2 regions of the Pseudoalteromonas sp. SR41-7 genome follow, and region 1 is predicted to be linked to the other one. Evidence: riboswitches for the same ligand, from Rfam matches in the RefSeq annotation. Region 1 holds a riboswitch; the other holds the start of a gene.
The links. Region 1 has a riboswitch for lysine ahead of lysC (lysine-sensitive aspartokinase 3). Riboswitches for the same ligand answer to the same signal wherever they lie in the genome.
Positions count from the first base shown of each region.

Region 1 (7,794 bases):
TGTAGGTTTCTTCGTTTACTTCCATGAGTGCATCTATGTAGCGGTGAATTGGCGCTTGAAGCATAAAGCCGCCTTCTACTTCACGGGCTAAACCTAAGCGCACCATGCGCAGGTAAACGTCTTTACGCAAATCCGATCCCGAAAATATCTCAAGCTGATCAAACAAATGTTTGTTAATTTGCACCAGCGTTTGCATAAGCTCTAAATCGTTTACGTCGTCAAACAATGCGCGCATTGGGTCTTTACCCGTATTGGCGTAGTGCTCAATTAAAATGTAAATGGTGAGCGCGATAGCGCGAGATATTTTGCCCATATTGGGTGTGCTTTCGTCGCTACCAAAATAATAAAAGCCACGGCTATCGTGTTTTAAATCGTTACCTAGGGCGGTAAATAGGGCGGTGTAGTCTTCTATGTGTTGGTCAAGCTCTTGCCACATTACGTTGTCTTGCTCGCAAATGTGATAACCCGCTACTAATTTTTTATTAATGGCTTGTAGATGGGTTAGCTCGTCTAAGTTTATGTGTGTCATGGTTTATTTACCTGCCTTTGAATCTGGCTGAGGCTCTGAATTAAATGGATATAAAGAAAAGTGCTGACCGGCAATTTTTACGCGGGCTTTTTCATCGCTTTGAATTATTTTAATATCGCTGTCGCTGACTAATTTTTGATACAAAAATAGCATTTCGTCGGCATCGAGATCTGGATAGCTTTCATCTAAAAATTGCAGCAAGGGCTGCGGCTTTTTGCGTTTTTTATTAAAGCGCTTAGCAAAGCTGGTTTTAACATCGTTGTAGTCAGGAATATTAGGCGTAACAAATGCAGGCACGTCTTGCTGGTCAGGCAATTGGTATTCTTCGTGTTCAAATTCAACCAAGCTTGCCATGTAAGCCACAATATGGCGTTGCTGACCAAGCGAATATCGCTGCGCGTCGCTCACAAAATGTGGCTGCACAGCACTTAGCATATTGTCTACGCCATTTTTACGTACAAGCCCAAGTACTTTGGCTGCTTGGCGAGTAATTAAGTTATTACGACGTAGCTCCTCACGCAGTGGCATAAGCATATCGGCACTTTTACGTAAGCTTTCTCGGCCCATTAAATGCATTTCGAGTATACGGGTACGTAATTGCTCCAGCATACGTTTGTCGTTATACGCTTTACCTGAGCGCTCAATGTACAGTATTTGATTACTTATTTGCTCTTCAATGAGGGTAAAACATGCATGAAACTCACCACGAATATCAACCATTTCAAGCATTGGCTCTATGTATTCGTCAAAGGCTTCTATTACTGCTTTATAACGCTTTTGCAGCGATTGCACTGCATTATTTGATTTGGCTTGTTCAACAATGTTTAAAATAGCGTTTTCGTTGTGCGTATAAAGCTTCATTATTTTACGCACCCGATCATCCATAATGCGGCTGTAGCGGCGTAAGTCGTCAAAGTCTTCTATTTCGCCAGCGTTATCTAGGCGGTTACCTAAACGAGCCAGGTCCTCTACTAATACGCTAATTTCTTGTGCTAAACCTAAATGCTCTTCTTGCAGTAAAAAAGTAGCAAAATCGGCAATAGCACGATTTATTTCAAGCTGAGAGGATTTAGCCAGTGGAATTAAAATATCTTGGTTTAACAAACGATTTGTTTCTTTATAAATGCGTTCGTTTGACCACGTAGGCTGCTTTTGCTTAATCGCGTTTTGTACGTCTTTTAGACTAAAGTCAGCCATTTTAAAACGTTTAAATAATAGCTCTAATACACCCCAATGTTCGGTTATGGTGTTTAGCAGCTTTTTAGCTGGGATCATAAGGGGTTACAACATCCTAGTATTTTATTATTGAGTTCTTTTAGAAGACTCATTATTACGTATTTTTAATTAACCTTGTCTGTATATAGTATTCGTTTTTAAGACCATTTAATAATAGTTTTTGCATAGAGGCAGTGCTAAAATTCGCGCCGAAAATAGGCACATGAAATGGAATGTTATTTGTGTGTTCTTTAAAACTATATCAAAGGTTGTTTAACTACCATGGTTTCCTCGATTATTCTAACCCTGATAGCGATTGCATTTTTACTGATCGTTATAGAAGATATAATCCATGTCAATAAAGCTAAAACCACGCTGTTTTTTGGTACGCTTTGCTGGATTCTTCTTTTTATATACCCCCTACACGGGCAAAGCCCCGATACGATTCAACATCTTTTAAATGAAAATATTTTAGAAATTGCCTCATTATGGCTATTTTTAATGGCTGCAATGACCTTTGTCGCGTATTTAAATTCAAAGGGGTTTATAGAAAATATTGTGCACCGTGTTATGCCAAAAAGTATTAGCGAAAAAAAGCTCATGTTTTTGGTGGGTGGTTTTGCGTTTTTGTTTTCGTCGATTTCAGATAACGTAACAGCGACGCTTATATCGCTTGCGGTTGTTATGTCGTTAAAGCTTGAACCTAAAAAGCTCGTTAAATACGCCACGCTTATTGTGTTTGGAGTGAACTCAGGTGGGGTATCGCTAATAACAGGTGACGTAACCACACTAATGATATTTTTAGATGGCAAAGTAACCATTGCTCATTTATTACTACTTATAGCGCCAGCACTTGCAAGCGTTATGCTGCTTGCTGCGTTACTGTCTATAGGTATGAAAGGGCGTGTTGAGTTTGCTAGTGCAGGTAAAACCCGCATTGAAAAAACCGACATAACCATTGCTGTTATATTTTTATCTACCGTAGTGAGCACACTTACGTTGAGTGTAATTTACAGCGTACCGCCTTTATTAACCTTTTTGTTTGGCTTATCAGTGATGTTTTTAGTGGCGCAATTTTTAATGCGCAAAAAAGACATAAACAAAGACATAATCGATTTTGTTCGCGATATAGAATACGACACATTATTGTTTTTTGTAGGTGTACTTTTACTTGTTGGCGCACTTAAAGAAATTGGTATGTTGAGTAAATTTACCGACCTATACACGGTAATGGCACCAGAATACGCAAACTACTTAATGGGCATATTATCAGCTGGGGTCGATAACGTACCGCTTACCGCTGCATTATTAAAAGCCAATATAGTAATGAGCCAACAACATTGGTTGTCGTTTACGTATGCAACGGGTGTGGGCGGTTCAATGCTTATTATTGGTTCGGCTGCGGGCATTATTGCCATGAGTAAAGTTAAAGCGCTTACCTTTATGAGCTACTTGCGTTTATCGCTGCATTTATTAATTTGTTACACGGTTGGATATGCGGGCTCGTATTACATGGGCAGTTTTATTTAACTCATAAATTATTAAATGCTTGACAGCTAGACGTCTAAACGATAACTTTCAAAGCCCCGCTACTTAGTGGGGTTTTGTTTTATTAGCCACTGGTTAATAAAGCATTCAGAAGAGGTGCGATACTTAGGTACTTAATGTTAGGCGACGAAAGCCGATGATCATTAAGGAGGGAAGTACTCGCCGAGGAAAATAATGGTACGTCGTCATTGTTTTTCGGTTTATGGGGCTGAATCCTCAAAACTGTCACCAATATAGGTGGAGAGCTTCTGGCAGTGGACTTATCTTCAAGCATTCCTTTGCCAAGTTCTTCTTGTTTTATTGCGGTTTGGATACCGCGAAAGGAGACTAAATGACTACCCAATCAGTGCCACAAACAGTATCAGGCGCAAAATCAGATTACATCGTTGCCAAATTTGGTGGAACAAGTGTTGCAAATTTTGAAGCGATGAGTCGCTGTAGCGAAATTATTGTTGCAGATAAAAGCGTACGTATTGTTGCCGTGAGCGCCAGTGCCGGCGTAACTAATCACTTAGTTGCACTGTGTAAATCAAGCATTACTCCTAGTGAGCGCCAAGAACACATAAATGGCGTGCTTGCTATTCAACAAACTATTTTAGATGAATTATCGCTAGATGCCGATTTAGCGGTTGGCTTTAACGAAACCCTAAAAGCATTTCAAACATTGGCTCAAGAGCCACTAACAACCGATCAGCAACACGACGAGCTACTTAGCTTTGGTGAGCGTTTATCGTCGTATTTGTTTGCTCAGGTACTGCGTTTACAAGGTTTAAATGCCGATCGCTTTGATGTGCGCAAGGTGCTTAAAACCGACAGCCAATTTGGTAAAGCAACGCCCAATGTTGCAGCCACAGCGCAAGCTGCTAAAGAGCATTTAATTCCGTTATTAGACGCTCAAGTAATTGTAACTCAGGGATTTATTGGTAGTGACGAATACGGTCACACCACAACGCTAGGACGTGGTGGTTCAGACTACAGCGCTGCATTACTAGCTGAAGCGATTAACGCTAAAAGTGTGCATATTTGGACCGACGTAGTGGGCATTTTTAGCACCGACCCGCGTTTGTGCGCAAAAGCGACGCCTATTGCACGCTTAAGTTTTGACGAAGCCGCTGAAATGGCAACCTTTGGCGCAAAAGTATTACACCCAGCAACTATTCTACCAGCGAGCCGTAGCCACATTAACGTGTTTGTAGGTTCTAGCCGCGAGCCAGAGCGTGGCGGTACGTGGATTGAGCGCGAAAAATCGCAGCAACCAGGTATACGCGCAGTAACGCAACGTAAAAACCAAATATTGCTTACGCTTAAAAGCCCAGAAATGCTACTAGCAAGCGGCTTTTTAGCACGCGTATTTACACTATTAAGTGAATACAATATATCGGTAGATTTGGTAACTACATCAGAAATCAGTGTGGCTATAACGCTTGATAACGCGCAAAACGCCTCGCGCCCAGAGCTTGATCAAGAATGCCTAGATAAGCTTGCAGAGTTTTGCCATGTTTCGGTAGAAAACAACCTAACATTGGTGGCACTTATTGGCTCTGAGATTCAATTACGCCAACACGAAATGAACTTAATGAGTGTACTAAAAGACTTTAACATTCGATTAATTTGTCACGGTGCTAGTAAGCACAACCTGTGCTTTTTAGTAGAGCAAACTGAGTCAGATAACGTAGTACAGTCTATTCATAGCCGTTTATTAGAAAATGATTTTGCTGCGTAAATAACGGTTATTCAGGAGAATTACCTAGTAAAATCACTTAACAAAATTAATTAATAAAGTCATTTAATAAAAAGCATCGCCAGTCGGTGCTTTTTTTATGCACCACACTCACATCAAAACAAACATTACTGTCACTGCTATCAACTACAGTAACGCGATTACTGCAAGCACTCAGCTTTGCACTATTTAATTCGTCAAACACATTAGGGCTAAGTAATTTTGCAATAGGGCGGCTGGTGGCTTTAGCAAGTGACTCTTTTAATGTCCAAATTCTAAAAAATGTATCTGCTTGGGCTTGGGTATTAGTGGGCTTGGTGATAAGTGTAATTTCATCATTATGATAAAAATGCTTAGCAAGCTTTTCAAACGGGCGCTTTAGGCTTACTTTTTCAATATCAAAACCAAACTCACTTCTATCAAAATTTAGCGCGACCCCAACTAAACCATGCGAGTGCGAAATACAGGTATTTATAACATCACCACTCACATGTATTTGCAGCTTTGAGCTTGCTTCGTCAAATTCGGTACTCATTTTATTAAGGGGTACATGCGTATGTTGCGGCTGAGTTACTTTAATAAGGTGTTTTAACAATAACCGCGTAGCTAAATACTCTTGCTTAGCTTGTGGGCTTTTACGGCGGTTTATAATGTTTAACTCAAACGGGCTTAAGCAATCGGGCAAATTAAAGTCACTAAGCTCAAGTGTTTTAGCATTAAATAATAAAATGCTGTTACTCGCTAAAGACAAGTTTGCCAATTGAGTTGAAGTAATACTCAAGGCGTTTTTAAAATAGTGTTCAGTCATAAAAGCCCTAAAGCAAAAGAAGTCGCTGATATTGTGAGCGGTTAGCGCCACTAACAAAGGCTGGGTACAATTTTATTACTCAGCTGGCATGAAATATGGTTTAATTCACAATAATCAAAATAATAACAGATTTGTAGATGTATGGCACAAGTGCGTGATGGGTTTCAAAGCCGACTTGGTTTTGTTTTAGCCGCTGCTGGCGCAGCAGTGGGTTTGGGTAATATTTGGGGTTTTCCTACGCAAGCGGCCAACCATGGCGGCGGTGCTTTTTTACTGGTTTATTTTATTGTTATATTTTTACTTGCGCTACCTGCGCTGTATACCGAACTTTATTTAGGTCACAAAGCACAAGCTAATCCTGTAAAAGCATTGGGTGATGCATGGCAAAACACTAGCCGTAAAGTAGGTGCAGCAGCCGGTTACATAGGCCTTGCGGGCGCAGTTGTTATGCTAAGTTTTTATTCAATAGTGGCAGGGTGGATGCTCTCGTACGCTATTGAACCCATAACAACCTTTTTTGGGTTTACAGGCGCAAGCGAATTTTTACATAGCGACTCAGTGCTGCGTAATTTTGTATTTACGCCGCTTATGCTTATTTTAACCGCCAGTATTATTTTAAAAGGGGTTAAGTCGGGAATCGAAACCTGGTCGCGCCGATTAATGCCACTGTTACTTGTGCTGCTTGTTGGTTTAATTGCCTACATTGCAACACTCGATGGCGCAAGCGAAGGTTTTGCCGCGTATTTAATTCCTGATTTTAGCCAAATACTCGACCCTAATTTAATTATTGCCGCAATGGGGCAAGCGTTCTTTTCGCTCTCACTAGGTGTGGGTTGTATGATGATTTACGGCTCGTATTTACAACCAGATGCTAATTTACCAAAGCTCACCGCAGGTGTTGCATTACTTGATACTGGCGTTGCTTTTTTAGCGGGATTACTCATTATTCCTGCTATTTATGTGGCGCAGCACAACGGTGTTGAAGTATTTAGTGGCGGTAAACTGATTGGCGAAGGGCAACTTATTTTTGCTATTTTACCTGAGCTATTTAGCACCATGGGCGAAATTGGTTTATTAGTTGGTTTATTATTTTTTGTATTAATGTCTATCGCATCGGTTACGTCAACTATATCGACGACTGAAATTCCGGTAGCGTTTTTAGTCGAAAACCACAACGTTAGTCGCACCAAAGCAACATGGGCCGTTAGCGCCGTTGTACTTGTGTGTGCAAGCGCAATTATATTAAATTTTGATTGGTTATTTGGCTTAGTTATTATGCTATTTACTCAATATCAATTACCGCTTATGGGCTTGTTTTACTTTATTACAGTAGGGTGGATGTGGCAGCGTGGTAATAAATTACACCAAGCAACAACCGGCGTACATTACTGGTTTGCTCAGTATATTCGTTTTATTTGCCCAATATTAATGACCTTGGTATTTGCAAACGTTGCCTTTGGCTAAGCTCTACTTAAAGTAAATTTTTAAACAAAAAGCGAATAGGGCTCACCTTATTCGCTTTTTTTGTACCGGTTATTTAGGTATAGCCTAGGTCTTTATAAAACCTCGTTAGTCAGAGGCCTACCTTCGCTTACTTCAAGCGCGTTAAGTAGGGTTGTGTTTGCTATTTCGGTGAGCGCTTCTTGGGTAAAAAAGCCCTGGTGCCCCGTTACTAATACATTTTTAAAGCTCACTAAGCGCGAAAATATATCGTCTTGGTTTATTTCGTCACTGTGGTTTTTAAAAAATAGCTCCGACTCTTGCTCGTAAACGTCGAGCCCTAAGTAGCCTAATTTTTTAGTTTTAAGTGCATTAATGCACGCTTTGCTGTTAAGCAGTGCCCCGCGAGAGGTGTTAATAAGCATAACGCCGGTTTTCATTTTACTAAATGCCTCATCATCTATTAAATGATGAGTTTGTTCCGTTAATGGGCAATGCAAAGAAATCACATCGCTTTGGCTAAGCAATGTGTCT
Region 1 covers NZ_JACJEF010000009.1:110,392-118,185, forward strand. Annotated here, with positions in the region: gene H5092_RS13550 (condensin complex protein MksE) at 1-529, opposite strand, end outside; gene H5092_RS13555 (hypothetical protein) at 533-1,804, opposite strand; gene nhaD (sodium:proton antiporter NhaD) at 2,027-3,274, shown strand; lysine riboswitch at 3,376-3,548, shown strand; gene lysC (lysine-sensitive aspartokinase 3) at 3,624-5,015, shown strand; gene H5092_RS13570 (4'-phosphopantetheinyl transferase superfamily protein) at 5,062-5,820, opposite strand; gene H5092_RS13575 (sodium-dependent transporter) at 5,962-7,284, shown strand; gene H5092_RS13580 (2-hydroxyacid dehydrogenase) at 7,377-7,794, opposite strand, start outside.

Region 2 (7,794 bases), on a different contig from region 1:
TCGCGACCTTGTCCGCTAAGCGCATCACTTAAATGCCACCATGGGCAAAAGTTAGCTTCATCCATAGCGCCGTCAAAATCACTAGGAATAAGCAATACATGTTCAATATTAAAGTAACGTGCGCTGTCGGTTGCATAGGTTGGGCAGTACAGATGCTTGCTTGAAATAGGGCCTGTGTGTAAATCGAGTACTATATCAGCCTGATGAGCGAGCTTTTGTAAGTTAAGCGCAATGCGTTTACCCGTATTGAGTAAATAAGCAGGGCCGTAAAGTTTGCTATCTACTTCGTCAATAAGTGCCTGTTTGAAGTTACTTTTTAATGTAGCGTCGTCATACTGAGTATGATTTTGTGCAAACTGTGCCACTAAATTTTTATTGTAGTGATACATGCGATTCCAATTAGTGCCCGTAATCGGATCGAACCTGCCAAGGGTAAACTCGCCAGATTTTTGATTACAGCCAATCGGATTTGCATAAGGTACAAGGGTAATATCGCCATTAAGGTTAAGGTGTTTTAATTGCTCAAGCAGCTGAAAAATAACTGCGTTACCTTGCACTTCAGCGCCATGCATATTGGCCTGAATGTAAACACTTGGCCCTGTGCCATCACCTTTTAAACGATACACAGGAATTGTAAGTGGTAAGCCGTTTGCAACTTCCCCTACTACAATGTTCTCTTGGCTAATGTGTGTTGTATTACTCATACTTGTTACCTTAAATAATGGCTGGCATTTTCGGCTTGGCGAACACAGGTAAGTGTACCGTTTTGCAATGTGTACTCAGCAGCTAGCTCATGGCATAAAAAATACGGCATACTTTCGGTAAAACCGTAAGCACCGCATTGGCTAAACACTAGCCAGTCGTGCTCATTTAAATCGCTTGGTAAGTTATGTTCACCCAAGCAATCAAGCGCTGTACAAAGTGGGCCATATAAAGTGACCGCTTGAGTTTTAGCATTGGATTCACGCAGTAATGCAGCAGGAAAGTCCTGGCTGGTAACAGCAGGGCGTAATAAGTGATTTATACCGCCGCTTAAAATTACTTGTTCTTGATTGTAGTTTTGTTTGCGCTCTACTACTGGGTTTGCGTAATGACCGCATTCGCCAACGGCATAGCGACCAAGTTCCATCCATAGCTCTTCTACACCCGCATCATTTTTAATTTTAGCGAGCGCAGCAATCAAGTCATCCCAATCAAGTGTTGCTTCGTTTTGTGTATAAGGAATACCTAAACCGCCACCTAAATCTAAAATTTTAAGGCTAATATTTAAATCGCTGGCAAGTTGGCTAAGAGGTGCAATCATTTGTGACCACAAGTCGCTTAGTTTTTGCGTGCTAAGCATGTTGCCCCACTGAAAGATATGCAAGCCGTCAAATTTAAGCGCAGGGTAGTCAGCTACATTGAGTGCTTGCCATTCATTACAACCCAAACCAAACGGCGTAAGGCTGTCGCCGCCCAGTGGGTTTTTTTCACCTTCAGGCCAACGTAATTGTACACGCAGTAATACTTGTAACTGCGTGTTTTGTAGTTGCGCTTGTTGGTTTAACCAACGTACTTGATTGAGGCTTTCTGCTACGAATATACGCATGCCGCGCTCAATAAAGTGTTTTATTTGTTTAGGGCTTTTTGCAGGCCCTGTGTTGAGCACGCGCTGCGAGCTAATACCTTGTGCTAGTACTTGCTCAAGCTCACCTTTACTTGCTACGTCAAAATTAAAGCCAGCACTGTCTAAGCTTTGAATAATTTTAGACAGTGGGTTTGCTTTTACCGCGTACCACAGTTTTACATCGGTTTGCGCAACTAAACGCGCAAGATGCGTGTTTAGTTGATCTAGGTCGTAAACAAAAAAAGGTGTATCAAGTTGTTGTGTAATCGTATTTACAGCGGTTTTGATAGGCGTGCTCAAAAAGCTCATTATCGTAAAACCTCTTCAAGCAATAACGATGCATCGCTTTTCTCGTCGCGGTATTTAACTATTAACGCACACGACATGCTTAGGCCTTGCTCGCGCGCCCATTCGTTTGATGCAGGGCGAGAGCCCGGTATTACAATCGCGTACTCTGGGATTGGCTCGCCTTTATCTAGTTGGCGCTCGTTTACGCAGTCGTATACTGGAATAGTTGCTGATAAACGCACGCCAGGGGCAAGTACTGCGCCTTTTTTAATGACTACGCCTTCAACAATAATACAGCCTGCACCAATAAATGCGTCATCTTCAACCACTACTGGGCTTGCACCAATTGGCTCAAGTACACCACCAAGCTGAACTGCAGCACTTAAATGTACGTTTTTACCTACTTGTGCACAAGAACCCACCAATGCGTGGCTATCTACCATTGTGCCTTCGTCGATATATGCGCCAATGTTTACATACGCTGGTGGCATAATAATCGTGCCTTTAGCAACATAAGCACCACGGCGAACACTTGAGCCACCTGGTACCATACGGACGCCATCATCAGTACTAAATTCTTGCGGAGCTAGGTTATGTTTATCAACAAAGCCGCCTGCAAATTCAGTATTAGTGCCATTTTTAAAGGCTTCTAAAATGCCTTGCTTTACTTCTACGTTAGCTTGCCATTGGCCGCTTTCGTTTTGTGATGCAGCGCGTACTGCGCCCGATTCTAAATTATTTAATAGTTCTAACCAGCTCATTATAAAAACCTGTATTTAATGCCAAGATAAAATGGTGTTGTTTGCAGTTGTAATGCAATCGGTTTGAGTTAACTCAAGATGTGTTAAAGGTGGACGAAGTTGCGGGCTGCTTAAGCGGCCTTGCAAATGCATCAGTACCTTTACGGGAATAGGGTTTGCGACAGCAAATAGGCTATTAATAGCGCTTGACCACTGGGCAAATAAATTAGGGTGTTGACCACTTAAACTGCGCTTAACAAACTCGTGAGTTTGTTCAGGCCATGCGTTTGCAGCTACCGACACCAAACCTCTTGCGCCAGCTTGAGAAAAATAAGGCATTAGCGCATCGTCGCCACTAAAAATAGCTAAATTAGGCGCCGCTTGGCGGTAAGCTTCAAACTGAGCAATACTACCGCTCGCTTCTTTTAACGCCCATAAGTTTTTATTGTTTTGTAAGTTTTGAATTGTTGCCGCTGGGATGCTAACAGCGCTTCGACCTGGTACGTTATAAAGCATACATGGGTGAGCGCTTGCATTTAGTAGGCTTTCAAACCAATGAGTTTGACCTACAGCGCCAGGCTTTGCATAAAGCGGTGAGCCAAGTAAAAAGCTATGAATTGGGAGTGTATTACAGTAGTTAACCCACTCAATTTGTTGCTTTAAGTTACTACCGCCCACAGCTACCATGAGTGGTACTGTTGGTTTTAGCTGGCATACGTGCTCAACAATGGCTTGTTGCTCTTTTAGCGTTAGTGCTAAACCTTCGCCCGTACTGCCAAGTAGCAAAATACCGTTATGTGCCGCTTCTTGATCGCTAACCAGCTTAGTTAACGTGTTGTAGTCAACATCGCCGTGTTGATCAAATGGCGTAACGAGCGCGGTCCACAGTGAGTAGTCGTTTAAATTGAAGTTGTTGATCATCTCTCACGAACTTATAATTTGTACCAATTTTATTAAAAACGTGATCATTTTAGCGATAACTAATTTAATGTAATTGGTATTATTCGAAGAGTTAAAAAGCTTTATGGAAGGAGCCGCATTAACGTCGTTCGAACTAATAATTCGAAGAGCGAATGGGCTTAAAATAATAGGGCGCACGGCCTTAATATTTAAGACCAGAAGCTCTCCACCAAACTAACAAGCTGCTTTTTATAAACAGCTATTGGTGACAGTCGCTAGGGTTCAACCTAGTCGCCCGAAATAAACACCTCGCAAAAGTGGTTACTTCTCGGCGTTAATTCCCCTCACGTATGCTTACTGGAGTTTGCGCTCCTAACATACGCTACCTGAATAACGCACCTCTTCTAGCCCTTTGCACCTGTTTATAGAGTAAAACTTACAAACCTGTGCAATTTAAATAGGGTAATTACGGCGATTAAAGCATTTTAGCCGTCTAGGTGTCAAGCGACTAAATACAGATTAATTCATCGAAAAGAGGGGTGGTTACGTATTAGGTGCTTTTCTCGTACACTAGCAATATAAGTAGTGAGGTATTTAATTAGTATGGAAAAATTTAGCGATATTTATAAGCGAGCGGTAGAGCGAAAAGGCTCTGAAAAAATGCTTAAGTTATTACTTGCAAAACCGCTATCTAAAAAACAACTAAGCACGTTAAGTGACGACGATTGGCTTGAAGAATTTACTCGAAAAGTATTTCAAAGCGGCTTTTATTGGTCAGTCATAAATAATAAGTGGGCAGGCTTTAGAGAGGTTTTTTGGGATTTTAGCGTTGATAAGTTATTAATGATGCCACCCGATATGCTGGAGCAAAAAGCAACGGATGAGCGCATTGTTCGTAACTATAAAAAAGTAAAAACAATTACCGAAAATGCTTACATGATCCACGAAATAGCAGGGGAACATGGCAGTTTTAGTCAGTTTATCGCTAATTGGCCAACAGACGATATTATTGGTTTGTGGGCGTATTTAAAAAAACATGGTTCGCGTTTAGGCGGAAATACAGGGCCTTACGCGTTGCGAGCACTTGGTAAAGATACATTTTTACTATCACGCGATGTAGAGAATTATTTGCGTGCCCATAAAATTATAGACGGCGGCTTACAAACTAAAAAGTCACTAAATGCAGCCCAAGCTTTTTTTAACGAAATGCAAAAGCAAAGCGGCTTAAGTATGCAAGAGTTAAGCTTAATTGTTGCTTATGGCGTAGGTGACAACCGTGTTGGTATAAGTCAGCAACAATAGGAATTACCATGAAATTAGTGCCAAGATACACAGATGTTGCAGAAAACTTCGCGATAGAAGATTTCCCTGCAAGTGTCGCCTCTCCTCAGTTATTGCTGTGGAACGAGAGTTTAGCAAAAGAGTTTAATATTAACGTTGCGGCTGGTTTGCGTGCCAGCACTTTTAGCGGTAACGAAAAACAGGCGATTCCTGCAGTAGCACTTGGTTACTCTGGGCACCAATTTGGACATTTTTCACCACGCTTAGGCGATGGACGAGCGCACTTACTGGGCGCTATTAGTGATGATGAAAACCAGTTATGGGATATTCAATTAAAAGGCTCTGGTGCTACTCCTTACTCAAGAGGTGGGGATGGACGTTGTGCTCTTGGTCCTGCTATTCGTGAATACGTAATGAGCGAAGCAATGCATACACTGGGAGTTAAAACCACACGCTGCTTAGCGGTTGTTGGTAGTGGTGAAACGGTTTATCGTAATCCGCCACAAGCAGGGGCTATCGTTACGCGTGTAGCAACGAGTCATATTCGTGTTGGCTCGTTTCAATATTTAGCGACGCAAGGCGATGTTGAAGGGCTTAAAAATTTAGCCGATTTAGCTATAGAGCGGCACTACCCAGAAATAACCGATACAGGTTCGCAGCGATACTTAGCATTTTTAGGCGCTGTGATTAAAAACCAAGTTAAGCTAGTTGTGAGCTGGATGCGTGTTGGCTTTATTCACGGAGTAATGAATACAGATAATACGCTAGTTAGCGGAGAGACTATTGATTACGGCCCGTGTGCCATGATGAATAGCTTTGATTTTGATACCGTATTTAGCTCTATAGACAAACAAGGCCGCTATGCATTCGGTAATCAACCTAATATAGCTAACTGGAACTGCGCACGCTTAGCTGAGAGTTTAATACCGCTTATTAGCGATGATGACGAGCAAGCAGTTTTATTAATGACGCCATTTATTAATAGTTTTGCTGAGCAGTTTAATGCTGAGTTTACGGCTATGTGGGCACAAAAACTGGGTTTAACTGAATCTAGCGATAGTAGTGGCGAGTTAATAGCAGAGCTGTTAACGCTATTAAAAGATAATCAGCTCGACTACACCAATACCTTTGATGCGCTTACTGAATCCTTAAAAGGAGAAAAAAGCGTACCTGAGTCGCTAATTGAATGGAGAGCTAAGTGGGTAAGTTTAACTGACGATAATAGTTATGAAGTAATGAGAGCTGCAAATCCTCGTGTAATACCGCGTAATCATGTGATCGAAGAAATAATTGCACAATATAACGCTACAGGGTCTAGTGAGTTGCTACATCGCTTTATAAAAATAGCCAGCAATCCATATTCTAACAGTGAAGAGTTATCAGAGTTTTGCTCTCCACCGACGAATGATAATGACTACCAGACTTTTTGTGGTACTTAATACTTAACTTTAAATATAACCACATGATTAAAAAGAGTCATTTTTTAATCAAACATGCGCATATACCTAGGGGAATGCTAATTCTGGTGGTATTATGCGCACAATTAAAACCAAGCAATATTTCTTTGCATTTATAAGTGCATTTAATTTAATTGCTCTTACATTCCTTGCTAAGTACTAATTTACAAAAAACTACTATATTTATTTTTCAATAAAGTTTTAATTTCGCCTATAGTAAGTGGATGTGTGTTGCGACAAGGCATAGAAAAAAGTAATAAACTTTATTTTTCGTTAAGTATTGATTAACAAAGGCTCAGTTAGTCTATATAAAACTGATTGAGCTAGTATCGATTAGCTACAATTTAAAATTGTTCAAATGGGAAGAAAACAATGAAATTAAAATCACTTACAATTGCAATCGCGTTGGCTGCAACTAGCGCATCTACATTCGCTGCTGATAAAGAAGAAGGTTTCTACATTGGCGCATTTGGCGACTACTATGACGCATCTTGGAAAAACATGCGTGACCAAGCCGGTCTTGACGTAAACGAATCAACTGGCTGGGGTGTTGAAGCTGGTTACCGTTTCAGTGATTACTGGAGCGCACGTCTTGAATATGCAGACATGGATTTTAATGCTTTTGATAAAGTTGCTGGCAACCGTAACAATATTGATGGCGAGCGTTACGGTATTGATGCTCTTTACCATTTAGACGGCGGTCCTTTCTATGGTCTTTTCGGTATTAAAGAAATTGACGTAGTTGATGACAACACATTCTTAAATGCAGGTGTTGGTTACCAACATTTCATTACAGATGGCTTATTTGTAAATGCTGAAACAGCTGTATACCAAGGTCTTGACCGTGGTTACACAGATGTTGGTGCTAAAATTGGTATTAACTACTTATTTGGCCAAAACTCTGCTCCTGTAGAGCCAGTAAAACCAGCTCCAGAGCCTAAAGTAGTTGAAGTAGCTGTAGCTCCTGTAGACAGCGATAACGATAACATTCCTGATGCAGATGATAAGTGTGCTAACACACCTATGACTGATGCTGTGGATGGTACGGGTTGTACTTTATATGAAGATAAAGAAGTAACAGTAAGCTTATTAGTGACTTTCCCTAACAATGCTTCTGCAGTATCTACTCAATACTTAAATGATATTGAAAAAGTATCTGCATTCTTAAAAGAGTACCCAGATACAACAGTACTATTAGAAGGTCACACTTCTGCTGTAGGTAAAGCAACTTACAACAAATGGTTATCTAAAAAACGTGCTGATGCTGTAGCTAAGCAACTTGTTGCTGATGGTATTGCTGAAGACCGTATTACTACAGTTGGTTTAGGTGAAGAGCGTCTTAAAAATGATGCAAACACTAAAGCTGCAAACGCAGAAAACCGTCGTGTAGAAGCGCATATCAAAACTATCAAAAACGTTAAAGTTTTACGTTAATTAAGTAGTTTGTAATAAAAACCCAGCCAAGTGCTGGGTTTTTTTATGCCTGTAATAAATTAATATTAGTTAATGGTAATGATTCTTA
Region 2 covers NZ_JACJEF010000010.1:50,731-58,524, forward strand. Annotated here, with positions in the region: gene H5092_RS14125 (succinylglutamate desuccinylase/aspartoacylase family protein) at 1-704, opposite strand, end outside; gene H5092_RS14130 (PLP-dependent decarboxylase) at 710-1,915, opposite strand; gene H5092_RS14135 (2,3,4,5-tetrahydropyridine-2,6-dicarboxylate N-succinyltransferase) at 1,915-2,655, opposite strand; gene dapA (4-hydroxy-tetrahydrodipicolinate synthase) at 2,671-3,555, opposite strand; lysine riboswitch at 3,746-3,946, opposite strand; gene H5092_RS14145 (DNA-3-methyladenine glycosylase I) at 4,138-4,836, shown strand; gene H5092_RS14150 (YdiU family protein) at 4,845-6,254, shown strand; gene H5092_RS14155 (OmpA family protein) at 6,645-7,706, shown strand.
Region 2: another riboswitch for lysine. It lies ahead of dapA (4-hydroxy-tetrahydrodipicolinate synthase); the one in region 1 lies ahead of lysC (lysine-sensitive aspartokinase 3).